Regions from separate parts of the Olleya sp. KJ81-1 genome, predicted to be linked through region 1. Evidence: riboswitches for the same ligand, from Rfam matches in the RefSeq annotation. Region 1 holds a riboswitch; the other holds the start of a gene.
What was found. A riboswitch is a leader RNA that binds a small molecule or an ion and turns the genes downstream of it on or off. The one in region 1 is predicted to bind S-adenosylmethionine.

Region 1 (7,825 bases):
GCTATTTGTCCAACAACACTACCAACAGCACCTGCAGCTCCTGAGACTACTATGGTTTCGCCTGCTTTAGGCTTTCCTATTTCGGTTAATCCTAAATAAGCAGTTAAACCTGTCATACCTAAAATACCTAAATAGGTACTTAAAGGAGCTTTTTCAGGATCTACTTTATTTAAACCTTCACCATTAGACACTTGTTGTGTTGACCAATTTAGCATGCCAGAAACGTAATCTCCAACTTGGAATTTTTTGTTTTTAGAATCTAAAACTTTAGCCACAACACCAGAGTGTACAGGCTCGTTTAATTTGAAAGGTGGAACGTAAGATTTTGCATCATTCATTCGTCCTCTTAAATAAGGATCTACCGAAACATAAGCTGCTTCTAATAAAATCTCTCCATCAGCTATGGTTAACGATTTATCGTCTTGGACAAATTCAAAATTAGAAAGTGTAGGTTGTCCCTCAGGTCTGCTTTTTAATACTATCGTTTTCATATTCAATTTCATTTAAGTTTTATATTATTCAATAACGGTTACAATCTCATCCATAGGTCGTCTAACCTTAACCAGATTTACTAACCAATCTTCCTCTTCTTTTCTGTAACCAATTGGTAATAAAACAGCACTACGTAATCCTTTTTCGCGTAAGCCTAAAATTTTGTCTACAGCATCTGGCTCAAAACCTTCTAAAGGCGTTGCGTCCACACCTTCAAAAGCTGCAGCAGTTAACGCTTCAGTAAATGCAATGTAAGCTTGTTTTGATGCGTGAATAAAGTTTTCTTCTGGATCTTTTTGAGGATACATACCTAATAACATTTGTCGGTAATTTTCCCAACCTTCGTTTTTAAAACCACGAATATCATTGGTTAAATCAAACATATAATTAATACGCTCTGGTGTATAATGGTCCCAAGCAGCAAATACTAAAAGGTGAGAACAGTCTGTAATTACAGATTGATTCCAAGCAATTGGTCTAATTTGCTCTTTAATATCTTGGTTTTTTACCACAAATATTTCAAAAGGTTGTAATCCTGAAGACGTGGGAGCCAAGCGTGCAGCCTCTAAAATACGTTCTATTTTATCTTCTGCTACTTTTTCGCCATTCATGGCTTTAGCTGCGTATCTCCAATTTAATTTATCTAATAATTCCATATATTCAATGTTTGTTTTAGTTGTTTTTAGTAATGCGTTGTATTGCATCTGATGCTATAATAGTATTAGCATGATTGGTGCTATTAGCTAGGTTTAACATGGCTTGAGCAATAGTTTCTGGTTCAATAATTTTATATTTTTTTAAGGAACCTATAAATAGCGGTTTTAATGCTTCAAAAATTGAGATTCCTATTTTTTCAAGCGTACGTCTTTCTTCTCGTTGGCCTCCAATTAATGAAGGTCTTAAAATAAAGGTTCGGTTGATGTCTTGATTTAGGACATCTTGCTCCATTTCGCCTTTAATTTTATTATAAAATATGTTACTTTTTGCATTGGCTCCCATTGCAGATATAACTACAAATGTATCTATACCATTAGCTTTAGCAAGCTTTGCAGCAGCAACCGGAATCCCGTAATCTATTTTTTTGTAAAGTGATTTATCTGGTGTTTTACTTTTAGTTGTACCAATGCAACAAAACACTTGATGTGCAGTAAAATCGTCTTTAAAATCTTCTAGTTTTAATAAATCTCCAATGTATTGAGTTACCTTACTAGGTAATCCTTTTATTTTAGATCGTGAAAACAATTTTATGCTGGAGTAGTCTTTGTCTTCAATTAATTTTTGAAGTAAAATACCTCCAGTTAAACCTGTTGCACCTAATATAATTGCTGTTTTTTTCATTTTAATTACAAACTTTTATGCTGCTCCAAGCAGATTGATAGGCTTCTTCTAAATGGGCTTTATCTAATTGAAAAACACCACGTTTTTGGGTAATCATTAAAAACGATAATGGATTTATAGCATAGGCGTACAGTAAATAATCAGATAAAGGTTTAATAATACCTTCTTGTCTTCCGCGTTCCCAAAGGTCCAGCAGTGGTTGTAAGTGTTTTATACCTTCTTGTCTGCTTATCTCGTCAATCATTGGAGTGTTATCACATTGTGCTAAAAACATTGCGTTTTCACTTTCTTTTAATTTAAAGTCTGCAATACGGTTCCAAATTAGTTTAAAGCCAGCTTCAATAGGCATATCTTCTTTATAAGTCTCAAAAGCATATTTTGTGTAGTCTGCTTTAACTTCGACGTAAGTCTTATTTACTAAATCTTGTTTATTTTCAAAATACAAATAGATTGTAGCAGGTGAGACATTAGCCATTTTTGCTATTTTACTCATTGGTGTCGCATGAAAACCATTGTTGTTAACCAACTCGATTGTCGCCTTTACCAATGCGTTACGTTTATCTATACTTTTTTGAAGTTTTGCCATTTCTGTTTAAATTCTTGTGCAAAGATATGCAAAAATGAATGTTCATTCTTTTTTTAACAAAGATTTAATTTATGATGATTTAAGTATAAAACCAAAAGATCAAATCATAGTAACACTAGCGTAAACGTAAAGGCTTAAAGCTAATATAAATGATTGTGTAAATGAATAACAACGCTAAATACCAGGTGTTTGCAACTAAATCTAGATAATCAATTTTACCATTTGCAAAACTAAGTATCATTAAGACTTGTGCGCCATAAGGCAAGATTCCTTGAATAATACAAGCAAAAATATCTAAAATAGAAGCAGTTTTTTTGTTGTCCAAATGATATTGATCGTTGATTGTTTTTGCGATTGGACCAGCTATTATAATAGAAACTGTATTATTAGCAATTGCCATATTAATTGTACCAACCAATGCAGCAATACCTAGTTGTGCAGAACGTTTACTTTGAATTAAAGTTTTAATTTTACTAAGAATATAGTTTATCCCTCCATTTTTGTCCACTAAAGCAGCTAATCCACCTGTTAATAGAGATAACAAAAAGATTTCAGTCATACTGGTAAAACCGTTGTATGCGATTTTAGTAGACTCTATTAATGTGAAATCTCCATAAATAATTCCTAATAGTCCACCAGCAATAACGCCTAATAGCAACGTTACAAATACATTTATACCAATAATAGAAAGTAGGATAACCAATAGATAAGGCGTGATTTTTATAATGGAGTAGGTGTAGGTAATAGCATCTGTCGGTACAGCTTTTAATCCAAAACCTTGTATAATTAAAATACCTATAGTGATTAAAGCTGCAGGCAAAGCGATTTTAATATTTTGCTTAAACTTGTCACTCATTTTACAACCTAATGACTGTGTTGCTGCAATAGTTGTGTCTGATATTACCGAAAGATTATCTCCAAACATACTACCACCAAGTAATGCACCACATAATATCCCTAAATCTACATTGCTTTTATCTGCAAAACCAATCACAATTGGAGCTAATGCAACTATTGCACCAACAGATGTACCTGTAGATACAGATAAAAAACCTGCTATTATAAACACGCCAAAATAGATGTATTGTATAGCAATATAATCCAATCCAAGATTTACAATAGCGTCTACACTTCCAGTAGCTTTAGTTATAGTTGCAAATGCACCAGCCAATAAATAGATTAGGCACATGGTTAATATTTTATCATCACCACAACCTTTAAGCAGCGTATTTATTTTAGAGGTTATGGATTGTTTAAACATTAAAAATGCCACAATTATACCTACTATAACAGCAATTGGAGCTGGTAATGCGTAAAAATCGTTTTGATAAATTCCAACACCTAAAAACGTAAATACAAATACGAATAATGGTATTAATGCTGAAAATTTTGGAGTAATTGATTTTGACTTTGCCATGTTTCCTTTTCATTTTTAAAAGGAAATAGCAGCAAATAAAAGACATATGATTTAACATTTGTTCCAAATACTTGGCTTATCTATTTAGCACCTTGCTTGTTATTGCAGGTTGCTATCTCCTTTTATTGAGATTCTTGATAATTTATTTAAGTCGGCAAATGTATAGCATAAAGCTATACCAAAATATTAAAATACGTTAAAATTTATAAAAATATAAGAGATAAATTATGTTGAAAACCTGATTAAAAACTACTGTTTTCACAAGTTCGATTATATTAAGTGATTAGTTAAGTAGGATTGTGTAATAGTTTTAAAAACAGTTGTTTATAATTAAAAATATTTACTAGAAATATCATTGTCTTTGACAACTTTAGTTTTTAAAATAAATGTCATAAAAAGATAAAGCGACAAGTAATGACAAAACAATATTAATAAGGTGAAAATTTCGTTATAAAGAAAATATTCATTGATTGGAGATAAGCCAAGGTTGAAAATTGTGGCTACACCTGAGGCTAACAAAATTGTACCAGTAGGGTAATTATCACTAATATAAATCATAGCAAAAGTGATCGCATAAATAAATAAGCACAACGCACAAATAAACATGAATATTATGTTGTAATTCGGGATTTGATCAATCAATAAATCTACCACTGCATAAATTACATATCCAACTAAAAAAACGCCAAGTATAACAGATAATGACAGATAAGATTTTAATTTACTTTTTATTAAATACTTTTTTAAAATCAAGGTAAAAAGTATAAGGTATCCTGAAGTTAATAAGCTAATGGTATTAAAATATTTATTAAAAGCGTAAAAACTAATTATATTTAAAACCAGAAAAGCCAGTAAAGCTAGTAAAAATTTAGGATCGGCTTTCTTTTTAGTAACACTTACATATTTACAAATTAAAATTAGAATAACTATAGGAGAGATATAAATCAAATCTTTTTTAGATGTAAGTGAGACACTCATAATCAATACTGCTATTACAGCAATAAAAAAAGGATGTCAAAAAAAGAAGGTTTAATTTTAAACATTACAAAATGTAATAGATTACATTCAAATATAATTAAATGATTATCAACATATACCTGTTTTGTTAATTTATAATCAGTCTAAAACTAAATAAATTTAAAGTTTAATATTTATTTTAGATAAAATTTGATTTAAACAGCTTTAATTTGGCGTCTTATTCTTTTATAATTTATAAGAAGAACTTATGATGATAAACAAAATGATTGGTATAGTTGGTGGTGTAGGTAGTTACGCTGGTATTGACTTAATTAAAAAGGTATACGATTTAACCGAAGCGACTTCAGATCAAGATCATTTACCAGTGTCAATGCTCTCTGTGCCTCATAAAATTATTGACAGAACTAAATATCTTTTAGGCGAAACTGAAATAAATCCTGGTATTGCTATAGCAGAAATTATTGCGTCTTTAATCGCTAGTGGATCGTCTATTATTGCTATTCCGTGCAATACAGCACACGCTAAACCAATTTTAAGTTTAATTGAAAAAAGTATACCAGAATCTTGTGTTTTAGTTAATTTAATAGAAGAAGTTGGGCTTCATATTTCTACAAAGCATCCAGAAATTACCAAAGTTGGTGTTTTAGGAACTACAGGAACTATTTTAGCAAAAGTCTATCCTGAAGTTCTAGCAAAATACAATATTGAAGTCATTCAACCTTCCGAAGATATTCAGGATTTATTTGTGCATCCTTCAATTTATGATACATCTTACGGAATTAAAGCATTTTCAAATCCGGTAAACGAAAAAGCAAAAGAAAACCTAAGTATGGCAGCAACTTATTTATCTAGAAAAGGCGCACAAGCTGTAATTTTAGGATGTACTGAAATTCCGCTTGCTATTCAATATCAAAAAATTGAAGACAGCTTAATTATTGATGCAACAACCGTTTTGGCTGCTGCTTTAATACGCGAATCTAAAAAAATGGAATTAATAGCTTAACTACTCGTTAGGCTCTAATAGTTGGCGCGCAACTACCGCGTTTTAACAACATATACTCACCATTATTTTTAAACTCACGTATAGAAGTACCTGCGTAACGCTTAAACGTTTTAGATAAGTGGCTAACATCTGTAAAACCAAGCTCGTCTGCAATTTGTGTTAATGTGAAATCTGAATTTAACAAGCGTATTTCAACTAATTTCAGCTTCGCTTTAATAATATATTCTCTTAAAGACATATTTACTTGTTTCTTAAAATATTCACTTACGTAAGTAGAAGACATCATAAAAACATCGGCTAAATTTTCAACTTTAAGCAATTCAGTTTTATCAATGTTTTCATTAATATAAGTTAGCATTTTTGTAATCCTATCATCCGAATTATTTTTAGGAACTTCAAAATAACTTCCTTTTTTTATATTTCGTATTAACAACTCTAAAACACTTGTCATTAAACTAGTTACTAGGTTAACAGATTCTTCACCATAATTTCTAGATTCTTGTAAAATCATAGTTACTAGGCTGTTTAAATGGTTCCTGTCCATTTCATTTTTAATAATATCTCCTGGTAATTGGTTGTAATTAGAGAGTATGTAAGCAGCTTCTTTAAACCATTCGTTTCTATCAATAGTAATTCTGTTTACATTTTTAAAAAACGAATCTGTAAATTTTAAAAACACAAAACGTGTCGGTTTTTCAATAGTAAAAGAATGGCATTTTAATGGTGGTAACAAAAACATGCTGTTTTTTGTATAGTTGTAATCGTTGTAATTAATACACTGCGTACCTTCGCCATCTTTAATTAAAACCAATTCAAAAAAGTTGTTTTTAACAGGACGTTGTTTCCATTCTGTTAATTCTATTTCTTGTATTTCAAAAGGTTTATAGGCTTCTAATACTTGCATAATGATATGTTTTATGGATAATCAAGTACAAATCTAGAGAATTATTGATTTAAAAACTATTAATTCACTATTCAAACCTTTTTAGATACATAATTTTCCTTTTTATCTACCTTAAAACCTTGAATTTCTAGAATCGATTTCACCTAGAAATGTCTATTTTTACAAAAAAATATCCATTTGTTTTTAAAATACATTCAAAAACATTCTATTTTATCTATTTCTGTAGGTATCATTTTTATTTGCACTTTAATTGTGTTTTTTGCTACAGAAGCAAGTTATCATGCAATTGAAACCGCTTCATTATGGGTTAGAAATTATTTTGGATATTTCTATTTATACTTAGGTTTTGGTTGTGTTTTAGCATTGTTATTGGTTGCTTTTTCTAAATACGGAAAAATAAAACTAGGTAAACCAAACACCAAACCAGAATACTCGCTTTGGTCTTGGATTGCCATGTTATACAGTGCAGGAATGGGATCTGGTATTTTGTTACGAGCAGTGCAAGAGCCTGTTTTTATGCAACAAAACCCACCTTTTAAATCCAATTTACCTAATGAAACGCTTGCGCTAGAATTTACATTCTATCAATGGGGAATTACAGCTTGGGCATTTTACGGACTATTTGCAGTTATTGTTGGTTATGCTTTGCATGTTAAAAAAAGAAAGTCAGAATTAGTGCCACCATCGAAGATCGTATTAAAAATAAACCCTTAAAAGCAAGTGTAGATATTATAACGATTATCACCACAATTTTTGGATTAATAGCAGCAATTGGCTTAGGAACCACACAAATTAATGGCGGATTAAATCATGTTTTTAATGCTAATTTTGGGATAACTACAACCATAATTCTCTGTGTTTTAATCGCAACAATTGCCTGTTATTCTGCTTGGCAAGGTGTAAATAAAGGGATTAAAATATTTTCAAAATTAAATATTATTGTCACTTTGGTTATTCTGTTTTTCATCTTTTTTACTAGTGATGTTAAAGGTATTTTGGTTTCCTTTTTTACAGTAACATACCATTATATTATTGACTTTGTACCAATTAGTTTGGCGCTTGGAGATTACAATCCTGGTTTAGAGTTTTTAACCGGTTGGACCTTTT
Region 2 (7,825 bases), 1.1 Mb from region 1:
TACAGCTCTTGAGGCATCATTAATATGTACCACAGCATCTTTATAATGAGGTGCAATTTTGACAGACGTATGTGCTTTAGACGTCGTTGCTCCTCCAATAATTAAGGGTATATCTAGGTTTTGTTTTTCCATTTCTTTGGACACATAAACCATTTCGTCTAAGGATGGTGTGATTAAACCACTTAAACCAATAATATCTACCTGCTCTTTAATAGCAGTATCAATTATTTTTTCTGGCGGAACCATAACTCCTAGATCTATAATCTGGTAATTATTACAACCTAAAACCACGCTCACAATATTTTTACCAATATCATGAACATCTCCTTTTACAGTTGCCATTAAAATTTTTCCAGCAAAGGCTTGTTTTCCATCTTTTTCAGCCTCAATAAATGGCTGTAAATAAGCTACAGCTTTTTTCATGACTCTAGCCGATTTTACTACTTGTGGCAAAAACATTTTTCCGCTTCCAAATAAATCTCCAACAACACTCATACCTTGCATTAAATGTCCTTCAATAACCTCAATGGGTCTTGAAACAGATTGTCTTGCTTCTTCAACATCTTCAATTATAAATGCATCAATTCCTTTTACTAAAGCATGTGTGATTTTGCTTTGCAAGTCGGTATTTCTCCATTCCTGAACCGTTTCTGTAGTTTCTTTTTTATTGCCTTTTACGGTTTCGGCAAACTCCAATAAACGCTCAGTAGCATCCTCACGTCTATCAAACAAAACGTCTTCAACACACTGTAGTAACTCCTTATCAATTTCATCATAAATCTCCAACATGGTTGGGTTTACAATACCTAAATTCATTCCGTTTTTTATGGCATGAAACAAAAATGAAGCATGCATAGCCTCACGCACAGTATTGTTTCCTCTAAAAGAAAAGGACACATTACTTACACCACCAGACACATTAGCAAATGGTAAATTTTGTCTAATCCACTTTGTAGCATTAAAAAAGTCTAATGCATTTTTACGATGTTCTTCCATTCCGGTGGCAACAGGAAAAATATTGGGATCAAAAATGATATCTTGTGCAGGAAAATTGACAATATTAACCAATATTTTATAAGAACGTTCACAAATTTCAATACGACGTTTATACGTATCTGCTTGACCATTTTCATCAAAAGCCATTACAATTACAGCAGCTCCATAGCGTTTTACTAGTTTAGCTTGACGTATAAACTCGGTTTCTCCTTCTTTTAAACTTATAGAATTTACAACAGATTTACCTTGAACCACCTTTAAACCAGCCTCAATAATTTCCCATTTAGAGCTATCAATCATTATAGGGATTCTGGAAATATCTGGCTCTGAAGCAATGAGATTTAAAAAGGTAGTCATCGCATAAACGCCATCCAACATACCTTCGTCCATGTTGACATCTAAAATTTGTGCACCACCTTCTACCTGATCTCTTGCTACAGCTAAAGCTTCGGTATATTGTTCTTCTTTTATTAAACGTAAAAACTTTCTAGAACCTGTAACATTGGTACGCTCTCCTACGTTTATAAAATTACTTTCTGGTGTTACAATTAAGGGTTCTAAACCAGAAAGTGTTAAATATTTTTGACAGTCGCAGTCGTCCATTATGCTAATTGTTTTATTTGTCTTGGTTTATAGCTTTTTACAACCTGAGCAATTGCTTTAATATGTTCTGGATTTGTCCCACAGCAACCTCCAATAATATTAATTAAATCGTCTTTTAAATATTCTTCAATTAAGTTTTTCATTTCTTCTGGAGTTTGATCATATTCTCCAAAAGCATTTGGTAATCCAGCGTTTGGATGTGCAGACGTGTAAAAATCTGTTTGATTTGATAGACGTTTTAAATAAGGTTGTAATTGCTTTGCGCCTAAAGCACAGTTAAAGCCAACACTTAATAAAGGCACGTGAGAAATTGAAGCTAAAAAAGCCTCAACTGTTTGACCTGACAGCGTACGACCAGAAGCATCTGTAATGGTCCCAGAAACCATAATTGGAATGTCTATATTTTGTTCTTCTTTTACTTCTTCAATTGCAAATAATGCTGCTTTTGCATTTAAAGTGTCAAAAATAGTTTCGACTAGCAATAAGTCTACTCCTCCATCTATTAATGCTTCTACTTGTTGCTTATAAGCTATACGTAACTCATCAAAAGTCACAGCTCTAAATTCTGGTCTGTTAACATCAGGACTAAGGCTTGCAGTACGATTAGTTGGCCCAATGCTTCCTGCTACAAAACGAGGTTTTTCGGGATTTTTATTAGTGAATTCCGTAGCAACATATTTAGCAATTTTAGCCGATTCAAAATTAAGTTCGTATACTAAATCTTCCATGTCGTAATCTGCCATAGCGATGGTTGTACCAGAAAACGTATTAGTTTCAACTATATCAGCACCAGCTTCAAAATACTTACGATGTATGTCCGCAATAGCATTGGGTTGGGTTAATGACAGTAAATCATTATTTCCTTTTAAAGATGTTGGATAGTCTTTAAAACGCTCGCCTCTAAAATCTTCTTCAGTAAAATTATAGCGTTGTAACATGGTACCCATAGCACCATCAAGCACTAAAATTTGTTTTTTAATGACTTCTCTGATACTACTCATACACACTTTTTTAATACTGCTTCAAATTTGTTTATTGACACTTCTTTACTTTTAAAAATTGGGTTTAATAATCTAGACAACTGATCAAATTCTATTAAAAAAGCATCATGACCATGCAGTGATTTAATCTCACCAATAGTTACATTTTGCTTGACTGATTTTAAATCAATATAAGTTTCCCAGTTTTCATCAGCCTTAAAAAACAAATCGCTATTAATTGTTATAATATGTACGTGACCTTTAATAACTGAAGCCACGTCTTTAAAAGGTAATCGTCCTTTTGTTATATCAATAGTCTTTAGAATTTGATTCATTAATTTATAAGCTGACAAATGAAATCTGCTATCCAACTGGTCTCCATGATAACTTAACCAACTTTGGACTTTAAATAAAGATTGTGAATTTTTACCACGAGAAAACTTTTTTGTCAAAGATTCTGGCGTACGATATAAAGTCATAGCGTGCATTCTCGCATCTTTTAAAGGCTGATTTGAATTGTTTAAGATTGCGTCCTGAATATGGCAATTTGCGGTAATCCAATCCGTCACTTTCCAATCTGTAGCAATTGGTATTACATGCTGTGCTAAGTTTGGTTTTAAAACAGCTAACTCCCAAGCTATTCCTCCTCCAACGGAACCTCCAATGATGGCATACAATTTATTAATTAATAAATGTTGAAGTCCTAAAGCAAAAATTTCGGCTATGTTTCTAGCTGTAAATTCCTGGTAATTATGTATCAGATTTTCTTCTAGATTATCATAACCATTACCTGGAATATTAAAAGCTAAAATGGTATAATGTAAGGTATCAATACATTTATTATCACCTATTAAATCATTCCACCATCCTTGGTCTCCAACCACATTAGAATTACCAGTAAGTGCATGATTAACCAATATAATTGGTGCTGTATGTAATGGTCTGCCAAATAATTGGTAAGACAACTTAATATCTGATGTCTTACCATTATTGTTAACAAACTCAGGGATATTTATATATTTTAAATCCTCCATTTTACTTTAAACTATATTCTTTTTCAACAGCTATTTTTATTGGCGTTTTATTTGACAAATTGTCTCTTACAGGACAACGTGCCTCAACAATCTCTAACCATTTTGCAAGTGTTTCTATACTTGCATCTGTTTTAGGGATTAGGTTTAGTTCTATTGTTTTAAAACCAGCACGCTCGTCTTGCGAGATTCCTAAGAATTTATTTGGATTGATTTGTCCTGAAACTTCGATATCAAGTTTTTCTATTTTAAAACCAAGCTCTTTTGCTACTAGGTGTCCAACTACATTTACGCAACCTGCAAAACCTGCTAAAATATACTCGACAGGGTTTGGACCTTGATCTGCTCCATTTAAAGTATCTGGTTCATCAACCACTAATTTAAACTGTCTAGCTTGTCCTATAAATTGAGTAGCAGAAGTACTGTTTCCTGTTACTGTAAATTTTAAATCACTCATATAAAATCACTTTAGAAATAACCTTCACACTTTAAAATGGCAACTAAAAAGTGTGACGTTATTTCGGGTTAAAAAATTAAAATTAAATTAGGTCTAAGCTAAAACGGTTTTGTTTACAACAGCAAAAGCCTCTTTTAAATCTGCTTTTAAATCGTCTATATTTTCTATTCCAACCGACAATCTGATTAAGTCTTTTGTAACTCCTGTGGCTTGTTGCGCTTCATCACTTAGTTGTTGATGCGTTGTACTTGCAGGATGAATAATTAGTGATTTAGTGTCACCAATATTAGCCAATAGTGAAAATAACTTAGTCGTATCTGCTATTTTTTTAGCCGATTCAAAACCACCTTCAACTCCAAATGTCACCACACCACTTTGTCCATTAGGCAAATATTTTTTAGCTAACGTATTGTACTTACTAGTTTGCAATCCTGGATAATTTACCCAAGTTACTTCTGGCTGTTCTTGTAACCATTTAGCTAATTGTAAAGCATTTTGAGAGTGTTTTAAAATTCTTAATTCTAAGGTTTCTAATCCTTGAATAATCTGAAATGCATTAAAAGGACTTAAAGCGCCACCATAATCACGTAAACCTTCAATTCTTACCTTTGCTATAAACGCTGCTGGTCCAATAACATCACTATAGACTAAACCATGGTATCCAGCAGAAGGCTCTGTAAATTCTGGAAACTTACCATTAGTCCAGTCAAAAGTTCCTGCATCTATAATGATACCTCCTAAAGAAGTTCCATTACCTGTAATATATTTTGTAAGCGAATGGATGACTATATTTGCACCATATTCAATTGGATTTAACAAGTAAGGTGTTGCAACTGTATTATCCACAATTAATGGCACTTTATGGGCTTTTGCATGTTTAGAAATAGCCTCTAAATCCAAAACATCCAATTTTGGATTACCCAAAGACTCTACAAATACAGCTCTTGTATTTTCTTGAGCTGCTTTACTAAAATTTTCTGGATCAGAAGGATCAACAAATGTGGTTGTAATACCATGTCGTGGTAAGGTTACGCTTAATAGATTATAGGTACCACCATACAAACTACTAGAAGCCACAATATGATCTCCTGCTTTTAATAAGGTTAATAATGTTGTAGAAATGGCAGCTGTTCCGGAAGCAGTTGCTACTGCTGCAATACCACCTTCTAGAGCTGCAATACGTTGTTCTAAAACATCGTTTGTTGGATTATTTAAACGTGTATAAATAAATCCAGGGACAGACAGATTAAAGCGTCCTGCTGCGTCATCCGAATCGTCAAAAACGTATGAAGTAGTTTGATAAATAGGAACTGCTCTTGTCCCTCCTGTTTTAGCAGTGTCATGTCCTGCGTGTAATGCTTGTGTTGCAAATTTTTGAGTACTCATTTTTCTAATTTTTGAGTTAATAAATAAATTAAACCAAAAGTCAAATAAGCTTCGTTTGAAGCATACTTAATAGAAAAATGTTAAAAAGAAAAACACTAACCACAGATGAGTAATTAGTTTTTAGTTATCTATCCAATGTATCGATTAATGAATCGAAAATTAAGTAGAATTTAGCACCTTCTTAGTAAGTCTAAGGGTTGCTAAGGCTTCAATGGGTCTAATCCCTCCACCTTTCTTGATAACATTTCAGTAAGTTTTTGAACTTTGTGAGTACAAATATTGCAAAATAAATATTTTAGAAACAAACAAAACGGAATAATTTTCTAAAAAATTAACTTTTTATTCATTAAACAGAAAATAATTCATATAATATTAAATTATACAGATTAATATTCTGTTATATTTAAAAATAGCAAGTTCAAAAAAATTTTAAACTTGCTATTTAATGTTATATTAAATGTTAATTGGTTATGATTAAGCCGAATTACGACTCGCATTTATATTACCAAATAACGATCGTGTTACTAATTTTTCATAAACAGCAATCAAATCGGTGTCTTTTACAGCTGCTTTTTCTAATTCCTGAATTTGTTTTAAAGCATATTGTTGTATTGTTAATAGTGGCAATACAATAGATTCTCTGACCCTAATTGAGGCTTTACCTGATGGCTCTTCTTCCATTAAATCTGTATAACCTGTTAATTTTAAAATCAATCGTTTTGTTGTTAAATACTCGTTATGTATAACATTCCAAAAGGCACCATATTCTGGATCATCACTCATATACTTTGTCAAATCAAAAAACGATTTTGATAAGGACATCATACTGTTTTCAATTAATGTTCTAAAAAAGCTAGAGGTTTTAAATAAGTTTTGCGCTTTTTCAAATTCGCCAGCATCTTCGTAATGTTTTAAAGCAGTCCCAACACCAAAAAATCCTGGTACATTTTGTTTTAATTGACTCCAAGATCCTACAAAAGGAATGGCTCTTAAATCTTCAAACACTAAACCTTCTGCTTTACCACGTTTGGAAGGTCTGCTTCCAATATTAGTTTTTGCGTAATATTTAAGTGTACTCATATGTTCTAAATATGAGATAAATTTTGGATGATTTTTAAAATCTACATACGCTTGATAACTTAGCTTAGCTAAATTATCCATAACCGCTCTATTTTCTGGAACCATGCGTAAATCCGTATCACTTAAACTATTATATATACCAGAACTTATTAATTGCTCTAAGTTATATTGTGAAGAATCTAAAGTACCAAAATTAGAACTTATAGTTTGTCCTTGGATAGTTAATTGCACTTCTTTATCCTCTATAGTTGGTCCTAAGGACGCATAAAAATTGTGTGTTTTACCACCTCCTCTTGCTGGTGGTCCACCACGACCATCAAAAAATATGACAGTTACATCATATTTTCTAGATATAGCTGTTAAACGTTCTTTTGCTTTATAAATAGCCCAATTAGCCATTAAATAACCTCCATCTTTAGTTCCGTCGCTAAAGCCTAACATTATAGTTTGCTTATTTCCTCTAGATTTTAAGTGTTTAGCATAAGCAGGATTTGTATATAAATCCTCCATTACTATATGTGCATTTTCTAAATCTGTAATAGTTTCAAAAAGAGGTCCAATATCAACCGTTAGCTTATCATTAAATGCTACAACTTTAAGCATTGCAAATAACTGCATCACATTTAAAGTGGTTTGATTATTACTAATAATATAACGGTTTGCAGCCAACTCTCCATTAGTTTCCTGAATTGATTTTAAAGCCTTAATAGTATTTAGTGCTTTTAGCGTTTCTTCATCTTTAATTAAAGACAAATCCACTGTTCCTTTAACTTCAGACAAAACCTTAACTTGTTCCGCTTCTGAAAGACTATGATAATTACTCGGAATATCCTTGCTTCCGTTAGCAATCATACTATCCACCATTGTTGTAAAAATTGAATGATGCACTCTACTATCTTGACGTATATCTAAGCTTGAAAAATGAAAACCAAATAAATGAATTTTGTTAAGTAAACTAGTTACTTCGGTAACGTAAAGCGATTGATGCTGATCAATTATGATTTGTCTGATGGCTTTTAATTCTGAAACAAATTCGTTTAAAGTTAAACTTGATTCTTCATGAAGCACCTTTTTATATAACTGTGTTTCTATATGTGATATACGCGCTTCAACACCTTGAAAGGTTAATTTACGTTTTAATTTTCTGACGTCTTTATGGTAATTTTTAATAATAGTTTCGTGTAACCTTTCTGCGACTTTAACTGTAATTTCTGGTGTAACAAATGGGTTTCCATCTCTGTCTCCTCCTGGCCAAAAACCAATATTAATAATATCGTTATCTATATGTTTCC

Region 2: another riboswitch for S-adenosylmethionine. It lies ahead of AC0L3M_RS14665 (O-acetylhomoserine aminocarboxypropyltransferase/cysteine synthase family protein); the one in region 1 lies ahead of AC0L3M_RS03940 (Na+/H+ antiporter NhaC family protein).

The regions. Positions count from the first base shown of each region.
Region 1 is NZ_CM147854.1:843,991-851,815, forward strand. It holds gene AC0L3M_RS03920 (NADP-dependent oxidoreductase) at 1-491, opposite strand, end outside; gene AC0L3M_RS03925 (NAD(P)H-dependent oxidoreductase) at 516-1,148, opposite strand; gene AC0L3M_RS03930 (NAD(P)H-binding protein) at 1,165-1,830, opposite strand; gene AC0L3M_RS03935 (TetR/AcrR family transcriptional regulator) at 1,832-2,416, opposite strand; gene AC0L3M_RS03940 (Na+/H+ antiporter NhaC family protein) at 2,532-3,833, opposite strand; SAM-I-IV-variant riboswitch at 3,881-3,979, opposite strand; gene AC0L3M_RS03945 (hypothetical protein) at 4,164-4,811, opposite strand; gene AC0L3M_RS03950 (aspartate/glutamate racemase family protein) at 5,059-5,814, shown strand; gene AC0L3M_RS03955 (AraC family transcriptional regulator) at 5,822-6,718, opposite strand; gene AC0L3M_RS03960 (BCCT family transporter) at 6,896-7,432, shown strand; gene AC0L3M_RS03965 (BCCT family transporter) at 7,459-7,825, shown strand, end outside.
Region 2 is NZ_CM147854.1:3,137,800-3,145,624, reverse strand. It holds partial or broken gene metH (methionine synthase) at 1-1,599, opposite strand, end outside; gene AC0L3M_RS14680 (homocysteine S-methyltransferase family protein) at 1,599-2,600, opposite strand; gene AC0L3M_RS14675 (alpha/beta fold hydrolase) at 2,597-3,613, opposite strand; gene AC0L3M_RS14670 (OsmC family protein) at 3,615-4,067, opposite strand; gene AC0L3M_RS14665 (O-acetylhomoserine aminocarboxypropyltransferase/cysteine synthase family protein) at 4,161-5,453, opposite strand; SAM riboswitch class I at 5,575-5,698, opposite strand; gene AC0L3M_RS14660 (phosphoenolpyruvate carboxylase) at 5,928-7,825, opposite strand, start outside.